DNA from 4 places in the Agromyces cucurbitae genome. Region 4 is predicted to be linked to each of the others. Evidence: predicted binding sites of a transcription regulator. Region 4 holds the regulator's gene; each other region holds the start of a gene.
The links. The regulator LexA, encoded in region 4, represses DNA repair genes until DNA is damaged. The targets are predictions, from matches to a motif close to TCGAACANNTGTTCGA.
Positions count from the first base shown of each region.

Region 1: AC3RJ6_RS03520 (DUF6504 family protein) is a predicted target of LexA. The motif match lies at 1,994-2,009, and genes of this name have one in related genera.
Region 2: AC3RJ6_RS02015 (HNH endonuclease signature motif containing protein) is a predicted target of LexA. The motif match lies at 1,838-1,853, and genes of this name have one in related genera.
Region 3: AC3RJ6_RS01340 (YbaK/EbsC family protein) is a predicted target of LexA. The motif match lies at 1,735-1,750, and genes of this name have one in related genera.

Region 1 is NZ_JBYRES010000001.1:726,127-729,327, reverse strand. It holds gene AC3RJ6_RS03535 (NUDIX hydrolase) at 1-198, opposite strand, end outside; gene AC3RJ6_RS03530 (prepilin peptidase) at 488-1,144, opposite strand; gene AC3RJ6_RS03525 (hypothetical protein) at 1,285-1,602, opposite strand; gene AC3RJ6_RS03520 (DUF6504 family protein) at 1,697-1,975, opposite strand; gene AC3RJ6_RS03515 (hypothetical protein) at 2,172-2,354, shown strand; gene AC3RJ6_RS03510 (FAD-dependent oxidoreductase) at 2,561-3,201, opposite strand, start outside.
Region 2 is NZ_JBYRES010000001.1:413,931-417,131, reverse strand. It holds gene AC3RJ6_RS02025 (ABC transporter permease) at 1-545, shown strand, start outside; gene AC3RJ6_RS02020 (winged helix DNA-binding domain-containing protein) at 546-1,712, shown strand; gene AC3RJ6_RS02015 (HNH endonuclease signature motif containing protein) at 1,884-3,201, shown strand, end outside.
Region 3 is NZ_JBYRES010000001.1:262,543-265,743, reverse strand. It holds gene AC3RJ6_RS01355 (flavin reductase family protein) at 1-17, shown strand, start outside; gene AC3RJ6_RS01350 (NAD(P)H-dependent flavin oxidoreductase) at 14-1,111, shown strand; gene AC3RJ6_RS01345 (hypothetical protein) at 1,176-1,691, opposite strand; gene AC3RJ6_RS01340 (YbaK/EbsC family protein) at 1,964-2,503, shown strand; gene AC3RJ6_RS01335 (NADPH-dependent FMN reductase) at 2,516-3,103, opposite strand; gene AC3RJ6_RS01330 (MDR family MFS transporter) at 3,157-3,201, opposite strand, start outside.
Region 4 is NZ_JBYRES010000004.1:31,528-34,728, forward strand. It holds gene AC3RJ6_RS14720 (histidinol-phosphate transaminase) at 1-543, opposite strand, end outside; gene AC3RJ6_RS14725 (LysM peptidoglycan-binding domain-containing protein) at 689-1,033, opposite strand; gene lexA (transcriptional repressor LexA) at 1,292-1,978, shown strand; gene AC3RJ6_RS14735 (alpha/beta fold hydrolase) at 2,025-2,774, opposite strand; gene metE (5-methyltetrahydropteroyltriglutamate--homocysteine S-methyltransferase) at 2,926-3,201, opposite strand, start outside.

The DNA of each region.
Region 1 (3,201 bases), on a different contig from region 4:
CTCCCACGCGAGCGGAAACTCGTGCTTCTGCGCCGCGCGCTGAGTGAGGAGCACACGTCCATCGGCGTGCTGAGCGCAGACGGCGACGATGAGGTGGAAGCGTCCGTTCGGCCAGCCGGGCGCACCACGCTGGTAGAGCTCACCGGTCGGCACGCCATCGGCGTCGACGACGTCCCACCACTCCTCGTCGAGGTTCACGAAGGACAGTATGCCGTTGCATTCCGCACCCCTCGAACGGGGAGTACCCCGCGATGGCATAGATGGGGGACACTCGGGGGCAGGGTGAGTCGGAATCCGTGGCAGGGCGCCAGACCGCCTCGGAGTTGCACTCGTGGGTTGATGCCCGAGAACGTGATCCTCGCGAGTCCAACTTCCGGATGCAGAGGGTGCTCGCGGCGCAGGGCCTCGATACGCGTCGTCGCTACTCGACCACCGAGGGTTTCGAGACGCTCGCTGCGCTCGCTCCTCAACCCGCTCGAGGGAGAGCTCAGCCCGCGGCCAACCACACCGCCACGAGCGCGCCCGCGAGCATCGACGGCCCGAACGGAATCGACCCGCGCAACGTCACCTTCCGCCGCGCGAGCGCGATGAGCGCGAGCACGCCGCCGATCACGAACGCGGCGAGCAGCGCGATGAGCCACGCCGACAGGCCGAACCATCCGGCGAGCAGGCCGACCACGAGCGCGAGCTTGACGTCGCCCATGCCCATCGACGACGGCGAGATGAGCGCGAGCACGAAATAGGCGACGAACATGGCGGATGCTCCGGCCAGCGCCCACACGAGCCGAATCCACTCCCCCGTGGCCCACGTGGCGGGAACGAGCAGCACCCCGACGGTCGCGAGCGCCGGAAAGACGACGGCATTCGGCAGCCGCTTCTCGGCCAGGTCGACGATCGAGAGCACCGTCGCGAACGCGGCGAACGCGAGCAGCGCCGGCAGCAGCCAGGTGGGGCCGACGCGCAGGGCGAGCAGCCCGAAGGTGATCGCGGCGGTCACGGCCGACGCGACGCGGATCGTGCGCCGCGGCATCCGCCCATGTTTCATCGACTGCTCGGCCCACCTGGCCAGCGGCCACCACCCCAGCACGAACCCGACGCCCACGGCGGCGAGCGCGGTGACGAGCGCGGGCGGGTCGAGCAGCATGGTGAGCAGCGTAGCGGCAATGCGGCCGAAGGGCGGGGCGGGTGTGGATGCCTCGGGCCTGGGTGGACGCCGCTGCGCCAGTGGCCTCGCGGGCGGTCGCGAACCGCGTCGCCGCTACTCGACCGACCGCTCGACGCCGCTCAGCTGCGGCGGCGCACGGCGTTCGCGTAGACCCAGACGAAGTTGTCGTGACGGGTGGCCGGGTCGGGGTACTTCACGAGCACGGCGCCGCGGGTCCAGGCGATCGCTTCGCCCTGCACGTCACGGGGCTCCTCGTACGCGACGCGATACCTGATCGTGGCCGTCACCGGCACGGCCTCGCGGGCGTCGTTGCGCCGCCCGGTGCGACGCACCTCGGAGGTCGTGAGCGACACGGGCGCACCACGCTTCGCCTGCTCGAGCTGCAGCTCGTCGGTGCGCTCGTCGGCTCGCTCGGGGTAGCGGCGGTTGGTGCCCACTACTGCTCCCCCGGCGGGTTCGTCGCGTGGCCGGCGGCGTGCAGCGCGGGCCGCATCGGGCGCTGCGCTCGGTTCGATCGGTAATTCGCGCGGTTCATTCGTAGATCGCTTCGACGACCCACCCCGAGGGGGCCAACCGCAGGTCGAAGACGAGCACCTCGTGGTCGTCGGTGCGCCCCGTGACCCGCCAGCCCGGCGAAAGCAGCACGTCGACCGGCGGATGGCTGATGCCCGACGGCCATTCGGGCTGCCGAGCGAGCGGAGTCGGGGTGTCGATGACCCGGTACCGGGTGCCGTGATAGACGAGACGCGCCGGCCGCTCGGAGCCGTCGAGCCAGACGGCCACCGGTTCGGCGTCGCTGATCGTGAGCATCGTGACCTCCTCACGGATTCGAACTGATGTTCGAAACTGTAAGCGACGAAGTCGCGATACGCCAACACGGATGGGACGAGCGGCCGACCCGACTCACGGCCGATGCACAGGAGCGAAGGGGTGCCGCCGCCGGCCGGCCCACGTAGTCTGGGCACACCCATCACGGGTCACCGACCGAGTCTCCGAAGGAGCCGACATGAGCGCCTACGTCATCGCCCTCGTCACCACCGGTGCGATCACCGCCGCTGCCGCTCTGGTCGGCATCGTCGCCGTGATGAATCGTCGCCGGCCGCTCACCGCGAAGGCGCACGACCCGCAGTTGCAGCGCGAGCTCGCCGAGGTGCAGCGCCAGATCGACCGGGGTCGCAACAGCCTCTGACGCCTTCGGCGCCGCGATCGGCCGGCACACTCTGCAACTCTGCTTCACCACCGACTCGCGCAAGCGGAACCGCCGCGAGGCATCCGCTCGACCGTGGTCTCGAAACGGGCTTCGCCCTACTCGACCGACGAGTACCGGCCGTGGTCTCGCTTCGCCCTACTCGACCGACCAGTACGTGACGTGGCCTCCCACTCGACCGACGGTGGTTACGCGACCTCGCCGCGCGACACGTCGACCATCTCGTCGCGAGGCACGACCTTGATGCGCACTCGCTCCTCGGCCGAACCGAGCGCCATCTCGTGCTCGTCGAGACGATGCCAGCCGTCGAGATCGGTCCAGCGGATGCCACGCGACTCGAGCAGCTCGATCACCGACTCCTCCGACGGCGACTCGGGCCGCCACCAATTGCCGAGGTCGTTGATGACGTGCTTGATGGTCTCCATCGCATCCGACTTCGTGTGACCGATGAGACCGACGGGCCCGCGCTTGATCCAACCGGTCGCGTACACGCCGTACATCTGGCGCGACTCGCCCGTCTCCTTGTCGCGAATCAGCACCTGACCCTCGTGGTTCGGGATGACCCCGAACTTCTTGTCGAACGGCACACCCGGCAGCGGCGACCCGAAGTAGCCGACCGCACGGTACACGGCCTGGATCGGCAGCTCGCGGATCTCGCCCGTACCGACGACCCCGCCCGCACCGTCGGACTGGGTGCGCTCCCAGCGGATGCCCGCGACCTTGCCGTCGCCGTCTCCCACGATCTCGAGCGGCTTCGCGAAGAAGTGCAGGTGCAACCGACGCGACGCCTGGCCGACCTCGCGCTGACGCCACTGGTTCAGCACCTTGT
Region 2 (3,201 bases), on a different contig from region 4:
AGACGCTCACCCCGACGTTCCTCGCCGCGCCGCACCGCCAGGTGGTGCTGTGGTCGAAGTTCGCCTCGCAGCTCGTCGTCGGCGCCGGGCTCGGCGTGCTCGCCTTCGCCGCCTCGGTCGGTGCGGGCGCCGCGGCGCTCGCGGGCTTCGGGCTCGACACCGGACTCGACTCGTCCGACACGTGGGCGCTCATCGGCCGCGGCGTGCTCGCCCTCGCACTCTGGGGCGGCATCGGCGTCGGCCTCGGCGTGCTCGTCGTGAACCAGGTCGCGGCGATCGTGATCGTCATCGTGTTCGCGCAGTTCATCGAGCCCATCCTGCGGCTCGTGGCCTCGCTCAGCGACGTCACGGCGGCGATCGGCCAGTACCTGCCCGGCGCCGCGAGCGACGCGCTCGTCGGGGCGTCGTTCTACACGATGGCGACCCCGGCCGGGGCGGCCGTGCAGTCGCTCGAGTGGTGGCAGGGCGGCCTCGTGCTGCTCGGGATCGCGGTCGTCGCGACCGTGATCGGCGGTGCGACGACCTGGCGGAGGGACGTGTCGTAGGTGCTCGCCGCCGAGCTTCGCTCACGTCGGCTGTTCGCGCAGGGCCTGCGCGCGCGGGTCGGCGGTGATGCGGATGCCGCGGGGCCGGCGCCGTCCGCGACCCCGGCCGCCGTCGTGCGGCGGGCGCTCGCAGTCCAGGCGCAGGAGTACCTGCCCGCGCAGTGGGGGCTCGCGCAGCGCATCGCTCCGGCGTCGCGCCCCGACGCGGCTTCGGTCGCCGCGGCGATCGATCGGGGCGAGATCCTGCGCACGCACGTGCTGCGCCCCACCTGGCACTTCGTCGTGCCAGAGGACGCGCGCTGGCTGCTCGAAGTGTCGGTGCCGCGGGTGCGCCGCCAGATGGCGGGGACGATCCGCAAGGCCGGGTGGGACGGCGAAGCCGGCGCGAGGGCCGTCGACGTCGTGGCGCGTGCGCTCGACGGCGGGCACCGCACGAGGGGCGAGCTCGCCGAGGCGCTCGAGCGCGCCGGCCTCCCGACGACGGGCCTGCTGTTCGTGCTGCTGCTCGCCGAGCTGGAGCTCGTGGCGATCTCTGGCGCGAGCGCCGGCAAGCAGCGTACCTATGCGGCGTTCGACGAGCGCGTGCCCGCCTCTCCGGCGCGAGACCGCTCGGAGGCGCTCGCCGAGCTCGCCGAGCGGGCGGTCGCGACCCGTGGGCCGGTGACGGTGCGCGACCTGTCGGCGTGGTCGGGCTTCACGCTCGGCGACGTGCGTGACGCGCTGGCCGCGGCATCCGAGATCACCGACGGACGCATCGAGCGGCTCGACGACGACGAGGAGCTCTGGCACGACGGCGCGGTCGCGGCCGCGTGGTCGTCGCGGACGGCGGAACGCGCGGCGCGCGACGACGACCCCTCCCGCATCGACCTGCTGCAGGGCTACGACGAGTACGTCATGGGCTATGCGTCGCCGCGCGACTACCTGCAGCCACCCGGCGTGGCGGCGCCGATCATCCCCGAGTTCCCGCTGCACGCGATGTTCGCGGGCGGGGTGATGGCCGGCAGGTGGGCGCCGGTCGTTCGCGGCGACCGGGCGACGCTGCGGGTCCTGCCGTGGCGGGAGTTCTCGCACGTCGAGCGGCGCTCGCTCGATGAACGCCTCGCCGAGGTCGCCGCGTTCCTCGGCGGGTCGGTCGAGATCGAGATCGAGTCCGTCACCGCGATCTGATGCTCGCATCGACCGGTCGGGTGAGTCGGTCGAGTAGCGCCCGACGGTGGAGGGCGCGTATCGAGACCACGTTCGCGAGGGTCTCCAGCATCCGGGTCCGGGTCGGCAAAAGTTCTCCACAAGCCTCGAACATCTCTTCGAATCCCGGGTGGTTCCGGGTAGACTCGGAACATGCCCGAACCCGCCGGAATACCCGCCCTGACCGGGGTTTCAGCCGCCATCAACGGGCTTGCTGAGGTGTGGGCCGGTGCCCGGCTCGCGGGCACGCCGGGCTCGGTCGACGCGGCCGCCGACGTGCGCCTGATGAGTGACGACGGGCTGGTCCGGGCGACCGAAGCCCTCGGCGAACTCGTGCGGCAGGTGCAGGCGTTGCAGGCGCCCGTCGCGGCCGAACTCGCCGCCCGCTCCAAGCCCGGCACCGACGAGGTCGCCCGCAAGCACGGGTTCGCCTCCGCGGAACGATTGATCGCGTCCGCGACCGGCGGCCGCTACCAAGACGCGGTGAAACTCGTCGCCGTGGGGCAGGCGACCGCACCCCGCGCTTCGTTCACCGGTGAACTGCTGCCGCCCAGGCACCCGCACCTCGCCGACGCACTCGCCTCGGGCACGATCTGCGTCGACGCGGCCGACGTGATCCGCCGGTTCTGCGACCGCGTCGCACCCCGCGCCGACCGGGCCGAACTCTCCGACGCCGAACGATTCCTCGTCGAACGCGCCCCGACCGTCGGGGCCGACGGGTTGCACCGGCTCGTGAAACTCCTCGAAGCCCGCCTCGACCCCGACGGTGTGAAACCCCGCGAAGACGAGTTGCGGGCCGCCCGCGAGCTCCGCATCTGGGAAGACGAGCACGGCATGATCCGGTTCACCGGCGCCGCCGACCCCGCCAACGGCGCCCCCATCAAACTCGCGATCGAGCCCCTCGTCGCCGCCGAACTCCACCAAGCCCGCGACGCGAAACGACCCGCGCCCGCAACCACCGGCAGCCCCGATGACGTGTTCGCCGAGCAGCGCACGATCGCGCAGATGAACCTCGACGCCCTCGCCGACCTCGCACGCCACTCCCTCACCGCCGCCGACGGCCCCGCACCCCTCCGGCAGGCGACCGTCGTCGCCCGCATCGACGCCACCGCACTGCAGACCGGGCGCGGGCACGGCACCATCGACGGCATCGACCAACCCGTCTCGGCCGCCACGATCCAAGAACTCGCGATGTCCGCCGGCATCGCACCCCTCTACCTCGGCGACGGGCACGAGAACCTCCAACTCGGCCGATCCCGCCGCCTGTTCACCCAAGCCCAGAAACTCGTCCTCACCGACCGCGACGGCGGCTGCGCCTGGCCCGGCTGCACCAGACCCCCGTCCCACACCCAAGCGCACCACCTCCGATGGTGGACACGACACAACGGCCGCACCGACCTCGACAACGGCATCATGCTGTGTTCGCATCACCACCACCGCATCCACGACGACGGATGGACCATCATCATCG
Region 3 (3,201 bases), on a different contig from region 4:
AGGAGGTGCAGCCGTGACCGACGCCGATGGGCGAGCGACGAAGGCTCGTCTCGAGACCCCGCCCGTGCTCTCGACCCCCTGGTCGCGTTCGCTCGGCCTCACGACCCCGATCGTCAGCGCCCCGATGGGCGGCGTCGCGGGCGGGCGCTTCGCCGACGCGGTCTCGCGAGCGGGCGCGCTCGGCACGATCGGCATGGGCAGCGCGGGCTCGGCGGCCAAGCTCGAGGCGCAGCTCGCCGCGTTCGACGACGCGGGCGCTGCGCGCCCCTTCGGCATCGGCATGGTGCACTGGGGTCTCGAGCGCGACCCGGCGATGCTCGACATCGCACTCGCGGCCCGGCCGGCGCTCGTCTCGATCGGCTTCGCGACCCGCTTCGACTGGGTCGACCGGGTGCACGACGCCGGATCGCTCGCCGCGACGCAGGTGTACACGGCGGCCGAGGCGCTCGTCGCGGCCGACGCCGGGATCGACGTGATCGTCGCCCGCGGCTCGGAGGGCGGCGGGCACGGCGATCCGCGCCTCGGCACGCTCGCCCTGCTCGACGCGGTGCTCGATGCGCTCGACGACCGGCGAGGCGGCGACGACGCGGCCGACGCGCTCGGGGCAGTCGGTCGCCCAGGCGCACCCGCGGTGCTCGCCGCCGGCGGCATCGGCTCGGGTCGCAGCCTTGCGGCCGTGCTCGCCGCCGGTGCCGACGCCGCCTGGATCGGCACCGCGTTCATCGCGAGCCCCGAGTCGCTCACGCCCGAGTCGGCGAAGCCGGTGATCTTCGCCGCGACGGGCGACGACACCGTGAACACGACCGCGGCCGACGCCGCACTCGGGCTGCCGTGGCCCGACCGCTTCCCCGAGCGGGTGATCCGCAACGGCTTCGTCGACGAGTGGGAGCACCGCGTGCGCGAGCTCCGCGAGACCGACGGTCTGGGCGGCAGCGCCGGCCTCGCCGCGTTCAAGCGCGAGTTCTCGCGCGCGAATGCCGCCGGCGAGCACGACCTCGTGCCGTTCGATGCGGGTCAGGGCGTCGGGCTGCTGCGCTCGTCGCGCCCGGTCGCCGACGTGATCGCGGAGTTCACGCACGAGGCATCCCGCCTGCTCGCCCGCCCGTTCTGAGGCACGCGACCGGTCCGGACCGCTACGCGGACGCGGGCGCGTCCGGTGCGACCGGTCCGGACCGCTACGCGGACGCGGGCGCGTCCGGTGCGACCGGCTCGTCCGGTTTCCGGAAGACCTGCCGCATGTGGTCGCTGTCGAGGAAGTCGGCGATGCCGATGAGGATGAGGCTGAACACGATCTGCTCGGTCACCATCCAGAACGGGAAGAGCCCGGGGATCGCCGCCATGACGAGCGTCACGACCGGGAAGATCTTGCTGAACAGCCGCAGCCGCGAGTACGCCCAGCGATAGCCCTTCTGCGCCCGCCAGGCGAAGTAGAAGAGCGTCACCGTCATGCCGAGCACGACGAGGATGCGCATCCACACCGGGAAGGCGAGCACCGTGCCGTTGGCGAGCAGCACGACCGCGACGACGAACGCCGCACCGCCGATCAGCACCTCGACGGCGAGCAGCCAGGTGATCCACGTGAACGCACGACGGGTGCGCGGGTGCCCGACGAGCTCGTCGGCGACCTTCACACCCGCGGCCCGGCCGCCGGCGATGCGGTCGAGCTTCAGCAGCATCGGCTCGAGATCCATGTTTCCTCCCGTACGAGGCTACGCGGATGCCTCGGGCCCGGCATCGACCGGAAGTTCGAGTCGCGACTCCCACCGCGGGTTGAGGAGCGCCCGACGAAGGAGGACGCGTCTCGAAACCGCCGACTCAGACGCAAGGTCGGCGGGTTGAGGAGCGCCCGACGAAGGAGGACGCGTCTCGAAACCGCCGACTCAGACGCAAGGTCGGCGGGTTGAGGAGCGCCCGACGAAGGAGGACGCGTCTCGAAACCCATTCCCCCCCTACGCTTGCCACCATGCGCTTCGGAACCCTCGACTTCTCACCCGCCGTCGACTCGCCCGAGCTGCTCGCCCCGCCGACGGCGGCGGCGCTGGCCGCCGCGCCCGACCGCGACGTGCTCGTCGCCGCGATCGACGCGACGCTCGCCGACACCGCGGCGTTCTGCGAGCACTACGAGATCTCGCCGGCCGACGGCGCCAACTGCGTCGTCGTGCAGGCCCGCCGTGGCGACCGCACCTGGTACGCCGCGTGCCTCGTGCGCGGCGCCGACCGGCTCGACGTGAACGGCGCGGTGCGCCGGCACCTCGACGCCCGCAAGCTGTCGTTCGCGCCGATGGACCTCGCGGTCGAGCTGACCGGCATGCAGGTCGGCGGCATCACGCCCGTCGGCCTGCCGGGCGGCTGGCCGATTCTCGTCGACGAGTCGGTCGCGACGCACGAACGGCTCATCGTCGGCGGCGGCACCCGAGACGCGAAGCTCCTCGTCTCGGGTGCCTACCTGGCCGGACTTCCAGGCGCCGTCGTGCTGCCGATCGCGCTCGCACCGGCCGGGTGAGCGAGGCGGCGGTCAGGCCGCCTCGGCGACGACCTCGGACTGGCGCACCGACCGCATCGCGACGGTCCAGGCCTCGAGCTGGTCGAACATGGTGGCCGCGAACTGCTCGTGGATCTCGGCGGGCTTGAACGTCGTGTAGTTCTCGAAGTCGGTGAAGCCCGAGAACGCGAGCGACTGGCGGACGTGCGCGAGCTGCAGCTCGGAGGCGATGCCGCGCAGGTGCTCGACCGCGCGGGCCGCACCGACGGCCCCGTATCCGACGAAGGCCGCGGCCTTGTTGTTCCATTCGGCGTAGAGGAAGTCGAGCGCGTTCTTGAGCACGCCCGAGGTTGAGTGGTTGTACTCGGGAGTGACGAACACGAATCCGTCGTACGAGGCGATCTTCGCCGCCCACGCCTTGGTGTGCTCGCCGGCGTACTGGCCGAACGCGGCCGGCATCGGCTCGTCGAGGTGCGGCAGCGGATAGTCGGCGAGGTCGACGAGCTCGTAGGCGGCGCCGTCGCGCCCTCGCGCCTGGGCGATCACCCAGTCGGCGACGTCCTTGCTCTTGCGACCGGGACGGGTGCTGCCGACGATGACGGCGATGCGGATATCGGACATGTGAAGGGCTCCTTCGGTAGTGGTGCTGGTGGGGATGAGGGGTTCGGGAGTGCTCACTGCTTCGCGCCGAGGGCGACGTCGGACGCGTGGTCGTCGGC
Region 4 (3,201 bases):
GGCGACCGCGCGGACCGTGTCGAGCGAGAGCGGCGTACCCGTGGGGTTGTTCGGGGCGCACAGGAAGACGAGATCGGGGTCGTGCTCGCGCACGGCCGCCACGGCGGTCTCGGGACTCAGCTCGAAGTCGTCGTCCCGCTCCGCGGAGATCCAGCGGGTGCCCGTGCCCGAGGCGAGCAGCGAGTACATCGAATACGTCGGCGAGAACCCGAGCACCGAGCGGCCCGGTCCGCCGAAGGCCTGCAGCACCTGCTGCAGCACCTCGTTGGAGCCGTTGGCGGCCCAGATCTGGTCGGGCGAGAGCGCGTGGCCGAGATACCGCGCCAAGGCCTCGCGGAGTTCGGTGAACTCGCGATCGGGATAGCGGTTCAGTCGCAGGATCGCGGCGGCGACGCGGGCGACGATGTCGTGCGCGACGTCTTCGGGGATGGCATGCGTGTTCTCGTTGACGTTGAGGGCGACCGGCACGGCCTTCTGGGGGGCGCCGTACGGAGAGCGACCGCGAAGGTCGTCGCGGATGGGAAGGTCGTCGAGACTCGTCACCGATCCAGCCTAGCCACGCCGATCACGGCGACGACGACGTGCGACACCGTGTGACGGGCGGCGGCACCGCGAGCCGCGCATCGGCGGGCGCTGCATGCCGCACGGGCGTTCTCGCGCTGCGGACGCCCGTCGCGAAGCGGCCGCGTCACTCGGCCGCCGGCACCGCCAGGCGCTGGCCGGGCTCGATCGTCGCACCGTCGAGCTGGTTGAGCCGCACGATCTCGGCGATCGTGTCGCGCGGATCGGCGGACGGCGCGATCGACTCGGCGATCTGCCACAGGGAGGCGCCGGCGTCGACGGTCACGTACTGCAGCGACCCTCCGCCGGAGAGGTCGGCGGCCGCGCCGCCGGCGTTCAACGCCGACGCGAACACCCAGACGGCGATCGGAAGCGCGGCGAGCGTCGTGAAGACGACTCGCCCGCGACGCGTCAGCCGGAGGCGCGTGCGCGCCTCGGCCGGGAAGTCGCTCGTCATGATCGCTGCGCTCATGTCACCCCTCCTGCGTGGACTGCATCCGGCCCTCGGCCGGGAGGGCCGGATGCGAATCTCTGTTCCGAATATATCTTCGAACATCTTCGACTGCAAGCACCGGCCCGCGGATTTCTCCGCATCCGATCTCGCGACACACTCGAACGGATGTTTGCCGCGCCCGCCTGCGGCGGATACAGTTTCGAATGTCTGGCAAGAGTCCAGCAGACACCACCGACATCCGGTCGCAGCGGGCGATCGCAACGAGGGGCGGAGAGCGTGAAGAGCGACAACGACGTGCGCGAGACCGGCAGGGCACGCCGCCGCAAGAGCCTGAGCGCGAAGCAGATCTCGATCCTCGAGGTCGTGCAGCGTTCGGTCGCCACACGCGGCTACCCGCCGAGCATGCGCGAGATCGGCGACGCCGTCGGACTGTCGTCGCTGTCGAGCGTCACGCACCAGCTGAACCAGCTCGAGCTCGCCGGGTACCTGCGGCGCGACCCGAACCGGCCCAGGGCGCTCGAGGTGCTCATCGAGCTGCCGGGCCTCGACGAGCGCGCGCCGTCGGCGGGCGAGCCGGCACCCGTCGCCGACGCCGCCATGGTGCCGCTCGTCGGCCGCATCGCGGCCGGTGTGCCCATCACCGCGGAGCAGCAGATCGACGAGGTGTTCCCCCTCCCCCGGCAGCTCGTCGGCAAGGGCGAGCTGTTCATCCTGAAGGTCGTCGGCGACTCGATGGTCGACGCCGCGATCTGCGACGGCGACTGGGTGGTCGTGCGCTCGCAGCGCACGGCCGAGAACGGCGAGATCGTCGCGGCGATGCTCGACGGCGAGGCGACCGTCAAGGTCTTCCGCCAGCGCGACGGCCACACCTGGCTGCTGCCGCGCAACACCGCGTTCGAGCCGATCCTCGGCGACCACGCCGAGGTGCTCGGCAAGGTCGTCGCCGTGCTGCGAACGGTCTGATCCGCACCGAGCCGCTCGGGGACGCCCCCGGTCGAGCCGACGGTCGTCAGACGGACGCGGCCGCCTCCGCGGACTGGCCGACCGATCGCAACCACTCGCCGATCGCGTGCATGAAGCCCGCATGGTCGTCGCGGAAGACCGTGTGCCCCGTGCCCGGCACCGTGGCGACCGTCATTCCCCTGCGGCGCAGGTCGGCCGCGACCCGGTCGGTGATGAGCAGGCTCCGCTCGGCGAGCAGCACGAGGCTGGGGGCGACGAGTCGCGCGGGCGGCACGAGCGGCCGGGTGTCGGCGAAGCCGAGGATCGTGCGCTTGTCCCAGTCGCGCAGCGTCGCGAGCTCGATGTCGACGTCGGTCGCGCTCCACTTCGGGTTCATCCGCACCAGCGCACCGCGGCGGGGCCTCGGCGCGATCGCGAAGAACAGCTTGTAGGCGAGGCCCATCGGCCCCTTCGGGAACGCGAACGCGGGGTCGACGTAGATCGCCGTGCGCGGCGCGAGCCGGTCGGCGACGAGGCTCGCGACGAGGCCGCCGAGCGAGTGGCCGAGCACCACGTCGGGCGGGCCGTCGAGCATGGGTGCGACCGTCTCGACGACGTCGTCGGCCCACGCCGCCGGGGAGTAGCGCCGCGCCCGCGGGCTGCGTCCGTGGCCGGCGAGGTCGACGGCCAGCACCCGGAACCCCTGCGCCTCGAGTTCGCCGGTGACGCGATGCCACGCCCGGGAGTCCGACATGATGCCGTGGATGAGGATGGCCGTCCGGGCGCCGGCGCCCGTCTCGTGAACCGCGAGTCGCATGCGACGACCGTACGCGGCGCGCCTGAGCATCGACCCGGCGAACCATGCGAACCCGCCGTGCATCGCCCGGTCGTCGGCCTCGAACCATCCCCCGGCCCGGCCGCCGGGGGCACGGGCGGACGCCGGCTCGCGGCATCCGCCCGCAACCCGCCTAGCTCGCGACCGCGACCGCCGCGCGGTCGGCCTCGAGCCGGGCCCGCACGGCGCGAGTGGCCGCGACGAGGTTCGCGAGCGAGGCGACCGTCTCGTCGTAGCCGCGCGTCTTCAGCCCGCAGTCGGGATTCACCCACAGCCGCCCCGCCGGGATGCTCGCTGCCGCACGCTCGAGCAGCTCCTGGAGTTCGCCCGCCGACGGCACCCGCGGCGAGTGGATGTCGTAGACGCCCGGCCCGATGCCGTGGTCGAAGCCGTTCGCGGCCAGGTCGTC